DNA from 4 places in the Sellimonas catena genome. Region 4 is predicted to be linked to each of the others. Evidence: predicted binding sites of a transcription regulator. Region 4 holds the regulator's gene; each other region holds the start of a gene.
The links. Region 4 encodes Rex, which represses fermentation and respiration genes when NADH is low (regulators of the CRP and FNR family bind a similar motif). Its sites were predicted from a motif close to ATTGTTAANTANTTAACAAT; they were not measured.
Positions count from the first base shown of each region.

Region 1 (3,322 bases), on a different contig from region 4:
CTGCGGATTTAGCTGTGGAAGCTCCGCCGATCGTAGCTTTTTCAAATACGATCACTTCCGCGTTGTCATAGAGGCTTAAATGATAGCCCAGACATGTTCCGGAAATTCCTCCGCCGATGATTCCAATTTTTTTCTTCTCCATAAGATGTTCTCCTTTCTATTCTTTTTCATTACATTTTCATATTGTCTGCTTCTAAAACAGTTTCCAGTAATACATTACAGCCGCGTCCGATATCTTCTTCTTTTGTAAATTCATATCTGGAATGGCTGATTCCTTTTTCGCTCGGCACGAAAATCATGCCCGTCGGTACGAACCCTGTCATCAGCAGGGAATCGTGGAATGCTCCGCTTGGGAGCACCGTGTACTTCGTTCCGGTCCGTTTCACGGCCCGCTCGATCGCGCCTTTGACCGCCTCGTGCATCGGGGCCGGCGCGTGGTAGGAAATCGGGGAAACGGAGTAAGTATAGCCTCCCTCTTCACAGATCTCCTTCAGATATGCAAACATCTTCGTCTCGATCTCTTTCATAACTTCCGCATGCTGATCCCGGATCTCCAGCTGGAATGTGCAGGTACCCGGCACCACATTGACAGAATTCGGTGTCACCCGGATCGTCCCCACCGTCGCTACGGTGTATGGGTTGCCGCAGGCCTTCACGGTCTTCGGCACTTCTGCGATAAACTGCGATGCTGCTACAAGGGCATCCTTTCTGTCCTCCATCATCGTACTTCCTGCGTGGTTTGCCTCGCCTGTGATAGTCACCTCGTACCGGCTCACGCCTGCAATGGAGGATACGATTCCTACCGGAATCTGGTTTTTATCAAGGGTTCCTCCCTGCTCAATGTGAAGCTCGATAAAGCAGTGAATGGACTTCGGATCCCGTTTTGCCTCCGGAATACGTTCAATGTCAATTCCGCAGCTTTCAAAGACTTCCCGTCTCGTTCTTCCGTCCATATCCAGATCATCCGGACTGATATCCAGCTTTTCTCCGCAGATGGCGCTGCTTCCCGTCAGGCCGCTTCCAAATCGGAAGCCTTCCTCATCGGTAAAGACGATGACTTCCAGCGGATGGCGGAGCATCTGTCCCGCCGCTTTGAGTGTCTCACATACGGCAAGCCCTCCCATACATCCGACTGCTCCATCGTACTTTCCTCCGTCCGGCACCGTGTCCAGGTGGGAGCCGACAAGAATCGCCGGCAGTGACGGATCGGATCCTTCCATGCGGGCAATCAGGTTGCCTGCCTCGTCCACCCGTGTCGGAATTCCAAGTTTTTCAAACCAGCTCCGGAAAAGTGCTCTTCCTCTTTTATCCTCTTCGGAGTATGCCATTCTTGTAAAAGTGCCGTCCGGCTTTGCACCGCACTGATAGATTTCGTCCAGATGTTCCATGACTTTTTTTACATCAACTTCCACGTAATCCCTTCCTTTCCGGCTCTTCCTTATGAGATCAGTATAGATAATTATTTAACAAATTACATCGGCGGAAGATGATAAAAAAAAGATGGCAGTTTATCCAGATTGGATAAACTGCCTAAAAGCATCTTCTTCTTTTACTTTTTGTTGTAATTTTCTATCATTTTGCAGACGACCAGTCCGATCCGGACGGCAAGCATCTCATTGGCATTGTCAAAATCCATGCCCGTGATCCGGGCGATCTTCTCGATCCGGTAGGCCGCGGTCTTGTAATGGACGTAAAGCTCCTGCGCGGTCTTGGAAAGATTCTGATTATTTTTCAGATACGATTTCAGTGTAATAATCAGATCCTCCTGCTGCGGCTTCTTATATTGAAGCAGCTTCTGCAGTGACTCCGGTATATATTCCATAAGCGTCTGCGGATCATCCAGCTGGCAGAGAAGCTTAAAGATTCCAAAATCGGAAAACATCATGACAGAAGCATCCCCGTCGCCGGAAATATCTCCTGCGATGTCGATGAAGGAGAGCGCATCGTCCGCCTCCTTGTAGGATTCCGGAAGGTTTTCAATCCCCTTTACGATCCTTCCGACGCCCGCCCGGACGCTTAAATTCTTATTCTGATACTTCATCTCCGCCTGCACTCGGCTGAGGATTTCCTGCATCTCTTTTCTGCATTCCGCCTGGGTTTTCGTCGGATCTGCCTCCTTGATGGCAACAATCTTATCCAGATCCCGGTGAATCTTCAGATCCGGAAGACACCTTCTGACCGCTTCCTCGAGACAACTGACATGCATCAGCTTTTCATTGATGTCTTTCTGTGAATGTCCCTCATTTTTTGTGCCAAAAACAATCACCCGGTAAGTTCCGTCCTTGTCCATCTGAAGAAGTCCTGCGCTTTTCTCCATCTCCGCCTCGGACGTTACCTTGCCGTTGAGAATATTATTCAGGATATCATTCTGGAACTTCTTCTCCAGTTCCTGGATGGCGAACTGTCTGGAAAACTCGTACTGAAGCGCCACAATGGCATTTTCGATAGCAATGCAGTCCATCTTTGTAAACGGTGCTGTTCTCTCCGTCACTACCAGATACATCTGAACACCCACATTGAGCCGGATCCGGATCAGATACTGCACTTCCTCGCCTTCCTGTCTCCAGTACTGATAGTTGGTCAGCACTTCCGGATCATAGTCCTGAAGATTTTCAAGAAACTCCAGATCTTTTGTCTCACCCGACGTAGACGCATAGCAGGTCCGGTTCTGGTTGTAGAGAGCCACCGGATTACGGATCAGCTTTTCCAGCATGTCGAGGATGTCCCGGATCATACTGTCTGAGCCGCTGTTTCCAAGAGTCAGCGCCGTAAAGTTGTCGTGGGTCGTCTTGAAATACTTTAACTGCGTGACTTCCTCATTGAACAGATGCTCCATAACGATGGCCAGAATCTTCTGAAACGAGATTCCGAACGGAACATCCAGAAGCGGGATCTGGTTTTTCCTTGCGTACTCCTGTAAAAGCTGGATCTTTCTGTCCGCCTGCTCCACAAGACGTCCCCTCTTTACGATCAGCCCGCTGATTTTCTTTTTCCGGAATTCTGAAATGTAATTCTCAAACTCTTCTATGCTGCAGGATTTGAATGCATAAAGTCCCGTAAGCAGAAGTTCACCTCCGTTGATAAACTTGACGATATCCGGTGCTTCGATAATCGTTACCCCTTTGATTTCATTTTTCAGGCCCTGCTCCCCGCAAAGCAGTTTCATCTCTCTGCACTCTTCCGTCCGCAGGAGATCTTCTACTGTAAATCCCATGATTCCTCATCCGTTTCTTTTTCGTAATATCTACAGTATAGCATGCTTTCACCAGTCATGAAATACCCTGCTTCCCCTTCTGTCCACTCCCCGGAACAATGGTTGCAA
Region 1 is NZ_BSBO01000004.1:109,702-113,023, forward strand. It holds gene Selli1_RS03215 (NAD(P)/FAD-dependent oxidoreductase) at 1-142, opposite strand, end outside; gene Selli1_RS03220 (Zn-dependent hydrolase) at 171-1,412, opposite strand; gene Selli1_RS03225 (PucR family transcriptional regulator) at 1,550-3,214, opposite strand.
Region 1: Selli1_RS03220 (Zn-dependent hydrolase) is a predicted target of Rex. The motif match lies at 1,452-1,471, and genes of this name have one in related genera.

Region 2 (3,322 bases), on a different contig from region 4:
AAGTACCGGATTCAAGGGAAAAATGCCGAAGTGGCAAATCGTTACATTTGGTTGCATAAGTATGGCAAATCGTTGCATTTAAAAGATAAAAAAGGAGTTTCAAAAAAATGATAAAAATACTGTTTGTATGCCACGGTAATATTTGCCGCAGCACAATGTCTGAATACGTTATGAAATACCTGGTGTCCGAGGCGGGACTTTCGGACCAGTTTTACATTGATTCCGCTGCCACCAGCAGAGAGGAGATCGGCAATCCGGTTCATCCGGGCACTCAGAGGAAGCTGCGTGAGGTCGGTATTCCATGTGGAGGCCACCGGGCCCGCCAGATGAGACGGGAGGAGTACGAGGAGTTTGACTACCTGATCGGTATGGATTCGTGGAATATCCGCAATATTAACCGGATCATCGGAAATGGCGATCCGGAGGGCAAGGTATGCCGGCTTCTGGATTTTACCGGTCGGGCAGGGGAGGACATTGCCGACCCATGGTACACGGGTAATTTTGATGCGACCTACCGGGATGTGAGGGAAGGGTGCGAAGCGCTCCTTGCTCAGATCATGGAGAGCGGAAGAATCAGATAGAAAATCGACAGTGTGTTGGACAGGAAAAGGCATACAAAAAAAGCGTACAGGAAGCAGCGATACTTTGTTAAAAAAATGACTAAATAATAAATCGAAATTGTCTGAATTTCTGTGCAGATCGATAAAAATGCGCTTTCCTGCGTTAAATAAGAAAACTTTTTGGTTGATTTCATTGACTTATCATGTATAATGGTAAAAGGGAGTAAAGAGGCTTTACTTTCTGTAAAATAATGAAAGAAAAGAGGTTTGATGTGAGATGGCAGAAATGAATTTAAGCAAATACGGCATCACAGGCACGACGGAAATTGTACATAACCCTTCTTATGAATTATTATTCGAAGAAGAAACCAAACCGGGTCTGGAAGGTTTTGAAAAGGGACAGGTAAGTGAACTGGGTGCTGTCAATGTCATGACTGGTGAATACACAGGGCGTTCTCCAAAAGACAAGTTCATCGTAGTTGATGAGAATTCCAAAGATACAGTATGGTGGACCTCTGATGAATACAAAAATGACAACCATCCTGCTACACAGGAAGCATGGGAAACAGTAAAGAAGATTGCGCTTGACGAACTTTCCGGCAAGAAGCTTTACGTTGTAGATGCATTCTGCGGTGCAAACAAGGATACACGGATGGCAATCCGTTTTATCATGGAAGTAGCATGGCAGGCACACTTTGTTACAAATATGTTCATCCAGCCTACGAAAGAGGAGCTTGAAAATTTCGAGCCTGACTTCATCGTATATAATGCGTCCAAGGCAAAAGTAGAAAATTATAAAGAGCTTGGACTGAATTCTGAAACAGCCGTTATGTTCAATATCACAAGCCGTGAACAGGTTATCGTAAATACATGGTACGGCGGAGAAATGAAGAAAGGTATGTTCTCCATGATGAACTACTACCTTCCGTTAAAGGGCATTGCTTCCATGCACTGCTCTGCAAATACGGATATGAACGGAGAGAACACAGCTATCTTCTTCGGACTTTCCGGAACAGGTAAGACGACACTTTCCACAGATCCGAAACGTCTTCTGATCGGTGATGATGAGCACGGATGGGATGACAATGGTATCTTCAACTTCGAAGGTGGATGCTATGCGAAGGTCATTAATCTGGATAAAGAATCTGAGCCGGATATCTACAATGCAATCAAGAGAAACGCTCTTCTTGAGAACGTAACTCTGGATGCAGACGGAAAGATCGATTTTGCGGATAAGAGCGTAACAGAAAATACACGTGTATCTTACCCGATCGACCACATTGAAAAGATCGTACGTCCGGTTTCCGCAGCACCGGCTGCAAAGGAAGTTATCTTCCTTTCCGCAGACGCGTTTGGAGTACTTCCTCCGGTTTCCATTCTGACACCGGAACAGACACAGTACTACTTCCTGTCAGGATTTACTGCAAAGCTTGCAGGTACAGAACGTGGTATCACAGAGCCGACACCTACATTCTCCGCATGCTTTGGACAGGCATTCCTGGAGCTGCATCCGACAAAATATGCGGAAGAGCTCGTAAAGAGAATGGAACAGAGCGGAGCAAAAGCTTACCTTGTTAACACAGGATGGAATGGAACAGGAAAGCGTATCTCCATCAAAGATACCCGCGGTATCATCGATGCGATCTTAAGCGGTGATATTTTAAAAGCACCGACAAAGAAGATCCCGTACTTCAATATTGAAGTACCGACAGAACTTCCGGGTGTAGACACAAATATTCTGGACCCTCGTGATACATACGCTGATGTTTCCGAGTGGGAGACAAAAGCAAAGGATCTTGCTCAGAGATTCATCAAGAACTTCCAGAAATACGAAGGAAACGAAGCAGGAAAAGCACTTGTTTCTGCAGGACCGCAGGTATAAGAAGGCAAAGAAATCTGCCGGGTGTGACAGTTGTCGCACCCGGTTCTTTTCACCCCTTTTTCAGATTCATATTTTCTGAGAGAATTTGTTTCTGAGTTCTTTACATTACAGGTAAAATCCGTTAAGATAAGAAGATGTCGAAGTAAGTCACGAAGAGGGGAAACGTATGCTGTATGTAAAGCCGCATTTCTATGATCAATTTCAATGTATTGCAGATCGCTGCCCGGACACCTGTTGTGCCGGATGGCAGATCATGATCGATGAGGAGTCTCTTTTGAAATACAGCCGGGTAGAAGGTGGTTTCGGAAACCGGCTTATGACATCCATTGATTGGGAAGAGGGAGCATTCCTGCAGTTTGACGGGAGATGCAGCTGTCTGAATGAGAAGAATCTCTGTGATCTATACGAGGAGCTTGGCGAGGAGTATCTTTGCAGTACCTGCAGGATGTATCCGAGACATGTGGAGGAGTATGAGGACGTCAGAGAGTGGTCATTGTCCCTTTCCTGTCCCGAGGCGGCGAGGATGATTCTTGAGTGTGAGGAGCCGCTTACCTTTCTGACGGAGGAGACCGGGGAGAGCGAGCCGGAGCCGGACGAATCTTTTGATTTCTTATTATATTCCAGTTTAAATGAGATAAGGGAAATCCTGTTCAGGATGATACAAAACCGCGAAGAGGCGGCAGAGGTCCGGATGAAGCGTTGCCTGACGGCAGGAAAGGTCTGCCAGAAAGCGCTGGAAGAGGGAGGACTTTTCGGAATTGAGGAGGAGCTGGAGCAGATCCGGCAGGAAGCGTGCGGGGGAGAGCCTCTCGGATTTGAAGCAAAGTCCGCTTTCCTGAGAGAACTTTTTGAAATGGAGTTTCTCTGCGAAGACTGGAAA
Region 2 is NZ_BSBO01000001.1:103,344-106,665, reverse strand. It holds gene Selli1_RS00550 (low molecular weight protein-tyrosine-phosphatase) at 108-581, shown strand; gene pckA (phosphoenolpyruvate carboxykinase (ATP)) at 838-2,442, shown strand; gene fliB (flagellin lysine-N-methylase) at 2,609-3,322, shown strand, end outside.
Region 2: pckA (phosphoenolpyruvate carboxykinase (ATP)) is a predicted target of Rex. The motif match lies at 645-664, and genes of this name have one in related genera.

Region 3 (3,322 bases), on a different contig from region 4:
CATGGAAGCACCGATCTCTCTGTATCTTGCCGGATTATGAAGGAAATCAACGATCTCACTTAAAAGCTCCTTGGCCTCCTCCTCACCTGCCACATCCGAAAAGTGAATTCCGGAGTCGGACTGAACATAAATCTTGGCATTGCTCTTTCCCATTCCGAACGCCATGGAATTCGGCCCGCCCATCTTGCTTGCCATTTTTTTCGAAAGCCAGTTCCCGATAAACAGAAAGATGGCAATCGGAATAACGTAGGAAAGCAGCAGGCTCATCCATACCGGCATCTGCTCTTCGATATTCTGGGAGAATTTCGCTCCCGCATCATGAAGACGCTCCACCAGTCCGGGATCATTCATCACACCGGTCTTGTAGACATGTTCCTGATTCTTGTCCGTAAAAACGATTTCTGTATCCTGAACCTCCACAAGTCCAATCTCTTTATTTTCTGTCATCGTCATAAATGTGCCGTAATCGACTTCTTCCGTCCTCTGCTCCAGTATGTTCGGGAACAACAGCCCGTTCAGCAGAAGGATGACTACCGCAACCACGAGCGCATATATGATAAAAGGTTTTCTAGGTGATTTAACTTCTTTCATTGCGTATCTCCCTTCATTTTCTTGTTTTAGTATAGCATGGCGTCTGTGTAGAAACCATGGAAGAAATCTAAAGCTTTTCTAAAAAAAGTATATACTTTCTTACCACTTTATAACAACTTTTCATAGGCATAGCGCAGATCTCCGGTTACAAGCCAGATCCATCCACAGTAGGAAAAACCGTTCTTTTTCAACCAGTTCTGCATGATCCGGTTGTCCGGATGCGTATCAATCCGAATACTCCCGGCTCCATGTTCTCTGCCCAGATCCTCGGCTTTTTTCAAAAAACTGCCGGCTGTTCCGCGCCTTTTGTAATCGCTGTGTGTCGCGATTCTGTGAATGACGACATAGTCCGCATCCGGTCCCGTCAGCCATTCTCCTTTCTCTATCTTTTCATATGTACTCTCTCCTTCAGGAGAAAGCACCGCTGTACCGATCAGTCTCCCCTCTTCTTCTGCCACGTAGCTCTGTCTCTTCCGGATATCTCCCAGAAGAACTTCTTTGTTTGGATAGCCATCCTGCCACTGATTGATCCCGCTCTCTTTAAAAAGCTTCTGGGCCATCCTGATAATTTCCATGACCTGTTTCAGATCCTCCTTTTTTGTTTCTCTGATTACCATATTTCGTCCCCCTTTTGTGTCTTTCCATTTTATCACGTTTTTCCTCCGGATAAAACCAGTCTTTCTAAAGGTCCCGGCCGAAATAAATACGCCGGACCCGCAAGGTCCGGCGTGTGTAAATTCATAATCATTTACTGATAATCGAAGATATCGATCCATTTCATAAGGAAATCTTGTTCCATCGTATGTTTCTTTGTAAGCTGTGCTGCCGCAACGATCGGAAGCCACTGCTGTACGTACTGTTTTGCCGTATCGCTCTTCCTGCAGAACAGATCCATGTATTTGTCAGCGAGCTTCTGATCCTTCAGTGCAAACAGAAGGTAGGTCATGGCTGCATCCGCACTTGCGTTTCCCTGTGTGGCATGAGCCCAGTCAACCACATAGAGGGATCCGTCTTCTCCTACGATCACGTTGCTTGGATTGAAATCACCATGGCATACTTTGTGATGCTTTGGCATGCTGTCCAGTCTTGTCAGGAGTTCATATCTGGTCGTAGCATCCACCACATCTTTCAGACTGTTGATCTGGCGGTTCAGTTTGTCTTTGAGTTTTCCTAAAAGCGGTGCTGTCTTGCTGTGAATCTCAAGCTGAAGATCCACAAACTGCTCCATGTACTCGTCCATCTTATCCGGATTTTCCTGCATCAGCTCTTCGAGTGTCTTTCCCTCTTTATAATCAATGACAAGTGCCCATTTTCCATCAATTTCATTTACACTTTTTACCTTTGGAATATTTAACCCTGTCGCCTCGACTCTTGCCTGATTGAGCGCTTCATTAAATACATCTTCCTTTGGATGAGATGGTTCAAAAACTTTCGCGATCCCCTCGTCGCAACGGTATACTTTTTTGTATGGGCGTTCTACGATTACATTTTCCAGTTTCATAAGATTACCTCCTGTCTGTCAAAACTGATCTTCGATTTATCCTTATTATACCATAACATTCTTATATTGGTAAATTTTTTAACAAACTTTTCGTTATTTTATATATTGACTGCACATTTTATACGATTTTTTTACAAAATATGCAAGGTGCGCAATTCCTGCCACACCTTGCATATGAAGTACGAATATCATTTAGTTGCCGTAGTAGGATTTCAGGTAAAGCTCTTTGATTTCGCTCATCAGCGGGTATCTCGGGTTTGCTCCTGTACACTGGTCATTGAATGCCTGTTCTACCATTTCGTCCAGTGTAGCGAGGAAGTCTTCTTCCTTGATGCCCCATTCTTTGATCGTTTTCGGAATTCCGATTGCTTTCTTTAATTCTTCCAGTTTTTCACAGAATAATTCTACTGTCTCTGCATCATCTTTGCCGCAGATTCCTGCAAATCTTGCCGCCTCAGCATATCTTGCCTGAGCGTGCGGATACTGGTACTGTGAGAATGTTCCCATCTTAACCGGTACTTCTGCAGCATTGTAGCGGATTACGTTTGTCAGAAGCAGCGCATTTGCCACACCGTGCGGAATGTGGTGGAACGCACCAAGTTTGTGAGCCATGGAGTGGTTCAGTCCAAGGAATGCGTTGGCGAATGCCATACCTGCCATACAGGAAGCGTTTGCCATCTTCTCTCTCGCAATCGGGTCTGCTGCTCCCTTTTCGTAAGCTGCCGGAAGGTAATCAAATACTGTCTTGATTGCCTTTAATGCAAGACCGTCTGTATATTCTGTAGCCATGATGGATACATATGCCTCGATCGCATGTGTCATAACGTCGATACCGGATGCACTTGTCAGTCCTTTCGGCTGTGTCATCATGTTGTCAACATCAACGATCGCCATGTTTGGAAGTAATTCGTAGTCAGCCAGAGGCCATTTTACACCTGTGTCAGCGTCTGTGATGATCGCGAACGGTGTCACCTCGGAACCTGTACCTGAAGAAGTCGGGATTGCTACAAAGTAAGCTTTCTCTCCCATCTTAGGGAATTTGTAAACTCTCTTCCGGATATCCATGAAGTCCATAGCCATGTCTTCAAAGTTTGCTTCCGGATGTTCATACATTACCCACATGATCTTTGCTGCGTCCATTGCGGATCCGCCGCCGAGTGCGATAATTGTATCCGGCTCGAATGCTCTCATCTGGTCTGTACCTTTGAGTGCGCACTGTAAAGTCGGGTC
Region 3 is NZ_BSBO01000014.1:19,740-23,061, forward strand. It holds gene ftsH (ATP-dependent zinc metalloprotease FtsH) at 1-591, opposite strand, end outside; gene Selli1_RS07845 (GNAT family N-acetyltransferase) at 699-1,208, opposite strand; gene Selli1_RS07850 (phosphotransferase family protein) at 1,340-2,092, opposite strand; gene adhE (bifunctional acetaldehyde-CoA/alcohol dehydrogenase) at 2,285-3,322, opposite strand, start outside.
Region 3: Selli1_RS07850 (phosphotransferase family protein) is a predicted target of Rex. The motif match lies at 2,159-2,178, and genes of this name have one in related genera.

Region 4 (3,322 bases):
GGTCGTGGGAGACAATCAGGACCGCTCCGGGGTAGTTCAGAAGATAGGTCTCAAGCCATGCAATCGAATGCAGATCAAGATGATTGGTCGGCTCATCCAGAAGCAGAATATCCGGTTTGGTAAGCAGAAGTTTTCCCAGAGAAACACGGGTTCGCTGCCCTCCGGAAAGGGAAGCGACCGGCTTTTCAAAATCTTCTTCTGTAAATCCCAGTCCCTTCAGGACTCCGGTGATTTCACTTTGATAGGCATAGCCGTTTTCCCGTTCAAACCGGGAAGTCAGATTGTGATAAGCGGCAAGCCTGTCCTCCAGATGAGATCCGGATAAAGTCTGAAGCTCCGCCTCAATTTTGCGGATCTGGCTTTCCATATCGATCAGATACTGTTTGGAAGTCTGCATTTCCTCATAGACTGTACGTGTGCTGTCCGTCATGGGATGCTGGGAAAGATACCCGAGCTGTTTCCCTTTTGCGAGAATAATATCCCCGGAATCTGCCGGAATCTCTCCGGTAATCATTTTCAAAATGGTAGATTTTCCGGCACCGTTTAAACCTGTCAGAGCCGCTTTCTCGTGATCCTCTATATGAAAAGAGCCATGTCTTACAATGACCTGGTCCCCAAACGATTTTTCCAGATTGTGACATGCAAGTATCATAGTATCCTCCTCTGATAAAACAAAAGTACCGTATTCATTATAACGGAATTTGTACAAAATACAACATAAAATCCCATAATAAGTTTGACTTTATTTCAAGTATTACATATAATAAAAGTATTGAAAAGAACAGGAAGGTGCTAAAAGTGGAAGGAAGAGGAATTTCTCAGGCAGTTATCAGAAGACTGCCTCGATACTACAGATACTTGGGAGAATTACTGGAAGACGGTGTAGAGCGCATTTCCTCCAACGACTTGAGCAAACGCATGAAAGTCACTGCTTCCCAGATCCGCCAGGATTTGAATAATTTCGGCGGTTTTGGTCAGCAGGGGTATGGATATAATGTGAAATATTTGCACTCGGAGATTGGAAAGATCCTGGGGCTGGACAGAGAACATAATATGATTATTATCGGAGCCGGAAACCTTGGACAGGCGCTGGCAAACTATACCGCTTTTGAGCGCAGCGGATTTATGCTGAAGGGTCTGTTTGATGTCAACCCGACTTTGGCAGGTGTTACGGTCCGCGGAATCGAGATCCGTATGATGGACGAGCTGAAAAGTTTCATCAGGAATAATGACATTGAAATTGCGATTCTGACGATACCGAAGACGAAGGCGGTGGCAGTAGCCAATATGCTCGTGGAAAACGGTATCCGTGCAATCTGGAATTTTGCGCATACGGATCTGAATCTTCCGGATAATGTTGTTGTGGAAAACGTACATCTTTCCGAGAGTCTGATGCGGCTCTCCTACAATGTACTCCGCTATGAGGAAAAACATCAGAAGAAAAAATAAGAGAAAAGAAGGACGTGAGAGATTCGTACAACAGATGCGGGACTCCGCGTCTTTTTTCTGTATCCCGGAATGAAAGCGGGGAAAGGAGCGGTAAAGATGAAATATATCATTGATGGCAGGACAATGAAAGCAGCGGATGCATACACGATTGGGACGATCGGGATTCCGTCTCTTGTCCTGATGGAACGGGCGGCTCTGAAAGTGGTAGAGGCAGCCGAAAGGGAGAGGCTTAACCTGTCGAAAAGCCTGATTGTGTGCGGAAGCGGAAACAACGGGGGCGACGGGTTTGCAGTGGGAAGACTGCTTCTGGAAAAAGGGTACGGCGTGACCGTCGTACTGGTTGGGAATCCGGACCATTGTACCGAAGAGACAAAGACACAGATTCAGATTTTCAAGGCGGTCGGAGGAACTGTCAGGCGGGAGATCCCGGAGGAGAGCTACACCGCTGTATTTGATGCTGTATTTGGTATCGGACTGAGCAGGCCGGTCGAAGGGCGCTACGCGGGGATTCTGGAGCAGATGAACAGACTGGACGCAGCGAAAATAGCGGTGGATATTCCGTCCGGAATTGATGCGGGGAACGGAGAGATTCTGGGGACGGCATTTCGCGCGGATCTGACGGTGACATTTGCATACCAGAAGGCAGGGATGGTTCTGTATCCGGGAGCTTTCTGCGCCGGAAAGGTCTGTGTGGAAGATATCGGAATTTATCTGCGCGGCGGCGTGGAAGGAACACGGTATCTGACTTATGAAAGAAAGGACGTAGGAAGGCTCTGTCCGCAGCGAAAAGACGATGCACATAAAGGAACTTACGGAAAAGTGCTGATGATTACCGGAAGCCAGGGCATGGCAGGCGCCGCGATTCTTTCCGCGAAGGCGGCATACCGGATGGGAAGCGGACTGGTACGTATACTGACGCCGGAATCCAACCGGGAAGTACTTCAGGCAACCCTGCCGGAAGCAGTCATAACGCCTTACGGAGAGGATCTGGAAAACCAGCTGGAGGAACTTCTGAACTGGGCGGATGTGATCTGCGCCGGATGTGGACTGGGGACGGATATACAGGCCGGTATGATAATAGAACATCTGCTCGTGTATCTGGGCACGCACAGAAAATACTGCGTGATGGATGCGGATGGCCTGAATCTAATTTCCGGAATGGAAGAAGAAAGAAGAAACACATATCTAAAAGCAGCGGGAAGCAGCCTGATCTTTACGCCTCACATCAGGGAATTCGCGCGTCTTCTTGGGAAAACGACGGAAGAAACGAAAAAAAACAGGATTGGACTTGCGCAAGAGTATGCCAAAACCTATAATATAATACTAACAGCAAAAGATGCCAGAACAGTTGTGGCAGGAGAAGGCAGGATTCCATATCTGAATACATCCGGGAACGGTGCGATGGCAAAAGCAGGTTCCGGGGATGTACTTGCAGGTATGATTACAGGCTGCCTGGCCCTTGGAATGGACCGCTTTGACGCTGCGGCGCTTGGTGTATTTATACACGGGCTGTGCGGAGACGAGGCAAGGGAAAAACTCGGGGCGCACAGCGTGCTTGCCGGGGACCTGATCGAGATGGCATCAGCTGTTTTACAGGAAATCGAGCGAAGAAAGGTTCAGTCAAAATGAAAAAGTACAGCAGAGTATGCGCAAAAATCAATTTGAATCATATTACATATAATATAGAACAGATGAGGAAACATATCTCGCCGGATACGAAGATGATTCTGGTAGTAAAAGCGGACGGTTACGGCCACGGGGCATCACGGATCGCAAAAGAGACTCAGAATCTGGACTGTGTCTGGGGATACGCGACCGCAACGCTTGACGAGGCGGTGCTTCTGAGAAAGGCAGGAATTGAGAAACCGGTTCT
Region 4 is NZ_BSBO01000007.1:32,626-35,947, forward strand. It holds gene abc-f (ribosomal protection-like ABC-F family protein) at 1-652, opposite strand, end outside; gene Selli1_RS04630 (redox-sensing transcriptional repressor Rex) at 799-1,449, shown strand; gene Selli1_RS04635 (NAD(P)H-hydrate dehydratase) at 1,546-3,078, shown strand; gene alr (alanine racemase) at 3,075-3,322, shown strand, end outside.